DNA from 3 places in the Tepidibacillus fermentans genome. Region 1 is predicted to be linked to each of the others. Evidence: predicted binding sites of a transcription regulator. Region 1 holds the regulator's gene; each other region holds the start of a gene.

The links. The regulator Rex, encoded in region 1, represses fermentation and respiration genes when NADH is low (regulators of the CRP and FNR family bind a similar motif). The targets are predictions, from matches to a motif close to TTGTGAAATATTTCACAA.
Region 2: EDD72_RS01175 (YwiC-like family protein) is a predicted target of Rex. The motif match lies at 1,349-1,366, and genes of this name have one in related genera.
Region 3: hcp (hydroxylamine reductase) is a predicted target of Rex. The motif match lies at 1,509-1,526, and genes of this name have one in related genera.

Annotation. Positions count from the first base shown of each region.
Region 1 covers NZ_SMAB01000020.1:20,821-24,109, reverse strand. The annotation lists gene mobA (molybdenum cofactor guanylyltransferase) at 1-36, shown strand, start outside; gene EDD72_RS10525 (molybdopterin-binding protein) at 5-1,000, shown strand; gene mobB (molybdopterin-guanine dinucleotide biosynthesis protein B) at 994-1,518, shown strand; gene EDD72_RS10515 (redox-sensing transcriptional repressor Rex) at 1,502-2,194, shown strand; gene tatC (twin-arginine translocase subunit TatC) at 2,247-2,987, shown strand.
Region 2 covers NZ_SMAB01000001.1:246,017-249,305, forward strand. The annotation lists gene EDD72_RS01165 (response regulator transcription factor) at 1-4, opposite strand, end outside; gene EDD72_RS01170 (PAS domain-containing sensor histidine kinase) at 1-1,226, opposite strand, end outside; gene EDD72_RS01175 (YwiC-like family protein) at 1,378-2,121, shown strand; gene EDD72_RS01180 (5-formyltetrahydrofolate cyclo-ligase) at 2,332-2,913, shown strand; gene EDD72_RS01185 (Crp/Fnr family transcriptional regulator) at 2,928-3,289, shown strand, end outside.
Region 3 covers NZ_SMAB01000016.1:32,874-36,162, forward strand. The annotation lists gene hcp (hydroxylamine reductase) at 1-1,389, opposite strand, end outside; gene EDD72_RS12960 (hypothetical protein) at 1,611-1,745, shown strand; gene purD (phosphoribosylamine--glycine ligase) at 1,805-3,073, opposite strand; gene purH (bifunctional phosphoribosylaminoimidazolecarboxamide formyltransferase/IMP cyclohydrolase) at 3,165-3,289, opposite strand, start outside.

The DNA.
Region 1 (3,289 bases):
GAAGATTGTGAAAAACGAGATGTTAAAAGAAATTAGAGTAGAGGATGCCGTGGGGTATACTCTTGCTCATGATTTAACAAAGATTGTACCAGGAGAGTTTAAAGGAAGGGCTTTTAAAAAAGGTCATGTGATTCGTGAAGAAGATATTCCAGAACTCTTAAATATTGGCAAAGAACATATCTATGTCATTGATTGGAAGGAAGGGTATCTTCACGAAAACGATGCTGCCATTCGTTTGGCCAAGGCAATCGCAGGCAAAAACGTCGAAATGAATGATCCCTATGAAGGAAAAGTGACATTAACTTCATCTATTTATGGACTTGCGAAAATCGATGAAGAATTGGTTCACCAAATCAATCATGTACAAGATGTTGCTCTAGCGACAATTGTAAATCACAAAATTGTACAACCAGGTTCTAAATTAGCAGGTACAAGAGTATTACCTCTGATTGTTGAAGAGAAATGGGTAGAGAAAGTAGAACAATTGGTAAAAGGAAAAGCGGTCATTCAAGTAAAAGAGTTCATTCCTTTTAAAGTGGGACTTGTTACCACAGGGAGCGAAGTATATAAAGGAAGAATAAAAGATCGCTTCAGACCAATTATTCAAAGGAAGTTAGAAGCATTTGGCTCAACACTAATCGAACAACGATTTGCTCCTGACGATATTGATCTGATCCAAAGGGAAATTAATGATTTTGTCGAGAAAAAAGTAGATCTGATTCTTGTTTCGGGTGGAATGTCAGTCGATCCTGATGATCGAAGTCCGTTTGCCATTCGGGAATTAGCAAGTGAAGTGGTCACTCAAGGTACGCCCATGCTACCTGGGTCGATGTTAATGATCGCTTATATTGGCACCATTCCTGTTTTAGGATTACCTGGTGGTGTGCTTCACGATCCCTATACAGCATTTGATGCAGTTTTACCTCGTATCTTAGTAGGCGAAAAAGTAACCAAGGAAGAAATTATTCGTCTCGGTTACGGAGGTTATTTCGGTTGTTAAACAAGCAGATTCCCATCATTAGTTTTGTAGGTTTCTCAGGTAGTGGTAAGACGACACTATTAACGAAGATCATTGCTGCCTTTAAAGAGAAAGGTTATCGAGTGGCTACGGTTAAACATGACGCCCATCGGTTTCAAATGGATGTACAGGGAAAAGACACATGGAAATATGCTCAGGCTGGATCTGATATCGTACTGATCAATTCGCAAGAAAAACTAGCAATGATTGAAAATTTAGCAAAACCAATCTCATTTGAAGAAGTTGTATCACACATAGAAAATGTTGATATCATTTTTGTAGAAGGTTATAAACACGAGTCTCCGCCCAAAGTTTTATTAGTTAGAAGAGAAACGGATCTAGAACTACTTCCTCAATTAAAAGATGTAATCGCGATTGCAACATCTCTACCATTACAACTAGAAGAAGTCCCGGTTTATGATATAAACGACTTTAATGGGATTGTTCATTTCATTGAAACGAAGATATTGGGGGAGAAAAAGCATGGCTCAAGAAAATAAAATACCTCACGTAACAGCAAAGCGCTTACCGCTTTATTATCGCTATCTTGAAAAATTGCATCTCATGGGAAAACAACGAGTTTCATCCGCACAGTTGAGTAAAGAATTGCTGATTGATCCGGCAACGATCCGTCGCGATTTTTCCTATTTAGGGGAACTGGGAAAAAAAGGCTACGGATATAATGTCAGCTATTTACTTCAATTTTTAAGAGATTTTTTAAAACAGGATGAAGTAACAAACGTTATCCTTATTGGTGTTGGTAACCTAGGAAAAGCATTATTACATTACAATTTTTATAAAAGTAGAAATACCAAAATCGTAGCGGCTTTCGATAGTGATCCCAACAAATTTAATCGGGAAATTGATGGAATTCCCGTCTATGGGATGGAAAGCTTAAAAGAGGTTGTCGATTTATTCCGTGTAGAAGTGGCAATTTTAACCGTACCTGTCTATGTGGCCCAACAAGTAACGGATCAAGTAGTTGAGGCAGGTGTCAAAGGAATCCTTAATTTCACACCTTCACGTTTAACGGTTCCGCCAAATGTGAGAGTTCATCATATTGACTTAACAACTGAACTACAAACATTGGTGTACTTTTTAAAAAATCCCAATGTGTTAGAAGAAGAAAAGGAGACTGAAGCTGAAACCGCAACTGAGTCACAATTCGATTCTTAAAATAAGAAATTGTTTACTGAATGAAAACCTTGAAAGAAAGGAATCGGTTTTTATGGAGGAAAAAGATCAAGCCATGACGGTTATTGGTCATCTAGAAGAACTAAGGAAAAGAATTATCTGGACCATTATCTTTTTTGTGATTTCTTTGATTGTTGGTTTTGTGTTAGCTGATCCTGTGATTCGCTATTTTACACATGATCTAAATGCCAAAAATATTACTTGGAATGTTTTTCGATTATCTGATGCTTTAAGAGTGTATATGCAATTTGCATTTGCGATTGGAATTACGCTTTCTCTTCCCTTTGCTTTATTTCAGGTATGGAGATTTATCTCACCAGGTTTAACGAAGAGAGAAAAAAAAGCCACAATTTGGTTTATCCCCACGGCATTTATCTTATTCTTACTGGGAGTGTCATTTGCTTATTTTATCCTTTTTCCAATGGTCGTTACTTTCTTATCCAATCTATCAAAACAATTAGGTGTCGTTGAAGTATATGGAATCTCCCAATACTTTAGCTTTATGCTGAATATTGTGCTTCCATTTGGTCTATTATTTGAATTGCCAGTTGTTGTCCTGTTTCTAACACGGTTAGGAATTGTTACACCGAAATTACTAATTCGTATTCGTAAAATTGCATATTTTATATTGGTCATTGTCGCCGTTACCTTAACGCCGCCAGAACCAATGTCAGACATTCTTGTGTCTATTCCATTGATCTTGTTATATGAAGTTAGTATTTTCCTCTCAAAGTTGGCTTCGAAAAGACGCCAACAAGCATTAGAAGAAATTTAATATGAACAGCAAAAAGCACGTCAACCTGAAGAAGGAAGCGTGCTTTTTGTTTGTTTATTTTTCTGTATTGATATTACATCGTGTCAGGCGTAATGCTTTGAAGGCCAGGCCAATCTACCTCATCGGCGTATTGTGTAAAACCATCATTATTTTAGTAAAAAGTTCCTAAAAAATTTAAAAGAAACACGTAATTTTTCTATTTTCTTGTCTGTATACAATAATTGTCTTGCTTTTCTATAAATAAAAAGGGGTAAAAACCAAAATTCTTAAACTTCTTCCATTTTAAAAGAAAATCAAAATAA
Region 2 (3,289 bases), on a different contig from region 1:
CCATTTTCTTCCTCCTTTTGCAAAGGAATATGAACCTCAATTTCTGTACCTTTCCCTAGTTGAGAAGTGATACGAAATGTCCCGCCTAACATCGATGCTCTCTCTTCCATCCCATAAAGACCTACGCCTTTATCATGCCGACGAAGATCATCCACCGAGAATCCTTTTCCATAATCGGTGACCTTTAAAATCACTTCATTCATCTTTTTACACATGGTTAAATCAACCCGATCACAATCAGCATATTTGGCTACATTCGTTAATGCCTCTTGACTGATTCGATATAACGCTGTTTCTACACTAGCTGGTAGACGGTCCTTATCCCCTGAATACTCAAAATTCACTTGAATTCCAAACGTATCTCCAAAGGTTTTCATATATGACTTAAGAGCAGCAATTAATCCGAGATCATCAAGAGCAGAAGGTCTTAATTCGACAGCCATATGGCGTAATTCTTCTAAGGTTTGTTTGGTTGTCTTTCTTAAATTCTCTAAATGCTCACGAATCGATTCATTTTCGATTAAAGGCATTACATATTCAATTCCCAATAAAACACTAAAAATGGACTGCCCAATTCCATCGTGCAACTCACGGGAAAGTCTCTTTCTTTCCTCTTCTTGTGCTCGAATCATTGATGCAGTCACAATATTCGTAATTCGACTTTGTTCCCCTCTTCGATGATCACTTAGATTACGAATAGAAATAATCGTTAAAGGTTTTTGATCCACATCTAAATAATGAGATGTACTTACGGATACAGGGATTTTTGATCCATTCTCATGCTTTAATTGTAACTCGTAATAAGATAATCGTTGTTGATTTAAGAAACATTTATCATATTCACAGATTTTTAGTGAACCATGGGAATCCTCACAAAGGTGGCAAAAACTCTCAGGTTTGATGTCATGGCCCAGAAAATCCTTAGCAGCTTGATTCATTTCAACAACATTCTTATTCTCATCTAAAATCATAATTCCATCAGATACATGTTCAAAGACTTTAATTAGTCGTTCTCTTTCCGCTTTTAACTCATCATCCTTGCGAAAAATAAAGTGAAATAATATCGAAGAAAAAATAAAAGAGATAGTAAAGAGAAGTAAATAACGATAGATTCCATTATCTATGGTGCGAAAAGATATCATGACGACAAATACAAATAGTAGGGAAATTCCGGTTGACAATAATACTTTAAATAACCATTTCTGTTTCTGAAACTGATTTGACATTTTTTCTCACCCAAATTCATAACCTCAATAGATTGTCTGTGATTTTCTTCATTGAAAGCATGTAATAACGTTGTTAAAATTTATTATAAGTAATATAGGAAAAACTGTCATCTAATTGATGAATGTGAAATGTTTCAAGGGGGGATTGATTATGAAGCTGATCTTACCAAAAGAACATGGAGCTTGGGCGATGTGGATCGCTCCCTTCTTGATTGGAACATTAGCAACAAAAATGATTTGGTATCATTCTATTCTTTTTTTTGCCGTTTTTTTTGCCTATATTTCTATTTCTCCATTTATTCAAGGAGTAAAACGACCTGTTGAACGTAGACAAATGTGGAAAATATCTTTTCAATATTTAGTCATTGCATTACTCTTGGGGTTGCCATTTTTATTCTATTTCCCTCGGCTACTCTTGATCTTAGTCGGCATTCTTCCCTTTTTCTTGATCAACCTTTACTACGCGAAACAAAAAAAGGAACGGGCATTATTTAACGATCTGAGCGCAATAGTTGCTCTTACTTCAACAGTATTGGTCACTTATGAAGTTGGAGAAGGAAATATAAATCGATCAGCGTTAATCTTGTGGTCCCTTCAGATTTTGTTCTTCTTTGGCTCGGCACTCTATGTGAAAACCCTATACCGTGAGAAACAAAACCTAGCTTTTCGTAGGCTTGCTTATTTCTATATGATTGCGTTACCAATCTTATCTTTCTATCTCTCAGGTCCTTACTTGATGATCGCATTCTTGTTCTCAACCATTCGGGGAATTTTTACCCCCAAAACAAGACTAATTGTTCCAAAAACAGTTGGTATTATAGAGATTGGGAATACATTATGGTTTGTGATTTTTCTATTATTATCCTATCACCAAAACCCCCTATTTGTTTCATAGGGGAGTCCCCCTTTTTTTATAGGTTTTTTTTCCCTATTTTCAAGTTGATAATTGAATTAATACTCATAAATTATTAAAATGGACATAGATATTTATGTGAACAAAAGCTTAATGTTCTATATTCGGCTTGTATGATTCTATAAATAGGTTAAGAGCGGTGATAGAACATACAAGTCCCTATCCTCAGTATAAAGATCGGAAGTGACCGGTTTGATTTATACAAAAGAAGTGATTCGTAAAGAATTATTGGCAAGACGTTCCAGCTTACCCGATCATCTAGTCCACACGTTATCCACGCGAATTCTAGAGTATTTATTTGAATCGACTATGTTTTATCAGGCGAATCATATCATGTCCTATTTAAGCTATCCCAAAGAGGTACAGACTGATAATCTTGTTTCCAAAGCGCTCAATCTGCAAAAACAGGTTTCGATTCCGGTTTGTGTAAAGGAAGAACGTGATCTTATCCCTAGTCGAATTCAAGACTTAACCATAGTCGAACAAGGGTACTTTGGCTTACGCGAACCAAAAAAAGAGTGGATTGATCCTGTTGAAGTGGATCAACTCAATCTGATTATCGTTCCAGGGATTGCTTTTAACATGCAAGGGAATCGCATTGGTCATGGAATGGGCTATTATGATCATTTTTTGAGAAAAATACCTAAACACATTCCAAAGATTGCTCTGGCTTATCAATTCCAGATTATTAGAGGGAATTGGAATATTGATCCTTGGGATATCCCTGTTGACGGGATTTTGACCGAAGAGGGCTGGGTTGTTAAAAATTTTTAAAGGAGTTGGTATCCATGATCCATTCACCATCGCCTACCAAACAAATCATTAATCTCATACCTCTATTAGCTGAGTTATCCGATCAAAATAAAGAACTTTTACAAAATGCCTTAACCGTCAAACAGGTACGTAAAGGAACCATTTTATTTGTGGAAAATGACCCTGCAGATGCAGTCTATTTCTTACGGGAAGGAAAAGTTCGTCTGAGCAAATCTTCCCCTGAAGGGAAAGAAGTCGTTCTTAATATTCGTAAACCCGGTGATCTTTTTGCTGAAGTTGCTTTATTCCGTAAAACTACCTATCCTGCAACAGCTGAAATGCTTGAAGACGGTGAGGTCGTGATGATTCGAAATGAAGATCTGGAAAAGATCATTCA
Region 3 (3,289 bases), on a different contig from region 1:
ATAAGAATCATTACATTGTCCTGCATCTAAGACACGTGGAATTCCATTGATTTCCCCGAGATTTAATTTATTGTAACGATATTTTGCACAACCTGCTGTTAAAATAACTGTATCATTTGGTAACTCTTTTGCTAAACTTGTATAATATTCTCTCGTTTTGTGTCTACCTTCACAACCTGCCATGACGACAAATTGTTTAATCTTACCCGTTTGTACAGCGTCAACCACTTTGTCAGCTACACTTAAAACTGCATTTCGTGCGAAACCACCCATAATCGTACCTTCTTCAATAGGTGTTGGTGGTTCACATTTCAACGCATGTTGAATAATTTCGGAGAAGTCTTTTTTCTCACCCGGTTTACGATCAGGAATATGTTTTAATCCTGGGAAGCCAACAACACCTGTTGTATATACACGATCAGAATAGCTTCCTTTTGGAGGTACTAAACAGTTCGTGGTCATTAGAATTGGACCATTAAAGGCTTCAAATTCACGGGTTTGCTCCCACCAAGAATTTCCATAGTTTCCTACGAAATGATCATATTTTTTAAAGAATGGATAGGAGTTGGCTGGTAGCATTTCACCATGTGTGTACACATCTACACCCGTCCCTTTTGTTTGTTCAAGAAGTTCTTCTAAGTCTTTTAGGTCATGACCACTAATTAAGATACCCGGACGATTTCGAACTCCAATATTGACTTTTGTTGGCTCAGGATGACCATAGGTTTCTGTGTTTGCCTTATCAAGAAGCGCCATTGCTTTTACAGCAACAGAACCAGCTTTCATGACAATAGCCACCAAATCATCTGCAGATAGTGAATCATCAGTTGTTGCTGCTAACCCTTCTTGAATAAATGCAAAGATCTCTGGATCTCTTTCATTTAATACGTTCGCATGTTCAACATAGGCTGCAATTCCTTTGAGACCATAAGTTAAAAGCTCCCTTAAGGAACGAATATCCTCATTTTCTGTCTCTAAGACGCCAACTTCTTCCCCTTTTTTCCGGAATTCAACGACATCATCGCTATACCATGTGGCCATTTCAGGTAGTTCTTCGTCAAAAACCTTTCCATATTTTGCTTCATAGGCCACCAAGAATTTATTTCTCATATTTTCACGAACGACTAAAGCTTCTTTGATCAAATTGTCAAACACAACTGGATCAAAATTCACATTCGTAATTGTGGAGAATAAGCTTTTTGCGATGAAGATACTAGTTTTTTCATCATAAATTCCTAATTCTCTTGCTTTCTCTCCATATATAGAGATTCCTTTTAATAAATAGATGAGTAAATCTTGCAAGTTGGCCACTTCATCTGTTTTTCCACATACTCCAATCACTGTACAGCCTTCATTCTTAGCTGTTTCTTGACATTGGTAACAAAACATACTCATGCCTGCTCTTCTCTCCCTTTCTAAATTTTAAAGATTGTTTAATATGGTTGTTTTCATATATACATTTTTACTCTTTCTCCACCATTTACTTTATTCAATTTTCAATATAAAATCTGTGAAAAATATCACAATAGGATAAAAATGTTTTCGGAATAAATGACAGGTTATTGCTGAAAAATAACAACACAAATAAAAAAAATAAAAGGTGAGTGAAAATGCCCACATATTTAGGATGGTTATATGATACCGCTTTTCTATGGATTCTAATTGGAGGTTCATTGCTTGCAATTGGTTATGCGTATTATAAGGATGAAGAGATTGAGGATAAAAAACAACGGAGAAAACAGTAAAGGGGCTGACCCAAAAGTAACGAAAACTTCCTTTAATAAGGTCATCCCCTTTATTAATTCTATTTATATATCGCTTTGTTTGCGATATCTGTTCGGTAATGTGCTCCTTCAAAAGAAATTGCTTGGACTCCTTGATAGGCACGCTCTTTCGCTTCCTGTATCGTTGTTCCTAGTGCCGTAACCCCAAGTACTCTACCACCGTTTGTAAGCAGATGGCCTTGCTCTCTTCTTACACCTGCCAGATAGATTTCCGTTTGCTTTGGCAGAAGAGTTTCGTTGATTTTGATTGGTTTTCCTTTTTCATAATCTCCTGGATAACCTTTGGAAGACATGATGACACACACCGCTGCTTGCTGATCCCATTCTAGTTGAAGTTGATCTAATGTACCATTCTGAATCGCCGTAAAGATATCGATAAGATCCGTTTTCAGTCGAGGTAAAATGACCTGAGTTTCGGGATCGCCAAACCGTGCATTAAATTCAATGACTTTTGGGCCACTTTTTGTCATCATTAAGCCTGCGTAAAGAATTCCCTTAAATGGATACCCTTCATTTGCCATGCCAGCAATAATTGGCTTTATTATCTGTTCTCGGACCCGATGCAATAATTCCTGCCCCATTTGCGGAACAGGAGAATAACTACCCATTCCACCTGTGTTGGGCCCTTTGTCTCCATCGAATATAGGTTTATGATCTTGAGCAGGTTCCATCATGATGAAGTGCTCACCATCAACAAAGGACATCACTGTTAATTCTTCACCTTCGAGAAACTCTTCAATTACAATTTTTTGTCCCGCGGTTCCAAAAATTTGCTGTTCCATCATATTTTGGATCGCTATTATTGCTTCATCCACAGTATTGGCCACCACGACTCCTTTTCCTGCTGCGAGACCATCCGCTTTAATCACAATCGGAGCACCCTTTTCTTTGACATACTCTATCGCAGCTTCTGCGTGATCGAATACTTGATAATCTGCTGTTGGAATGTTATATTTAGCCATTAATTTTTTGGCAAAGGACTTACTTGCTTCAATTCTTGCCGCTACCTTGCTTGGACCAATAATGGGCAAACCTCGTTCTTGAAAATAGTCGACAATTCCTGCATGAAGTGGATTTTCTGGACCTACTACTGTGAGATCAATTTGATATTGTTGTACGGCCTCAACTAATCTTGGAAAATCGTCTTCTTGGATCGGCAAACAGATAGCATCTTGCTCAATACCACCATTTCCCGGTGCACAGTAGATCCTCTCTACTTTTTTGCTCCGTTTGATCGCTTTCACCAAAGCGTGTTCCCGTCCACCTTGGCCAACCACTAATACCTTCATCCACCCATACCTCCTTTCTCCAATCTTTTATGTCTTGTTTATTTCATTCTCTTAAGTCTTATTCTAAGGTTTGTCATTCACTTTAGATAAATTAATGTTTAAAATGGCGTATTCCTGTAAACACCATAGCAATCCCATGTTTATCTGCTTCATCAATTGAATCCTGATCACGAATCGATCCACCAGGTTGAATAATGGCAGTAATTCCCGCTTTCG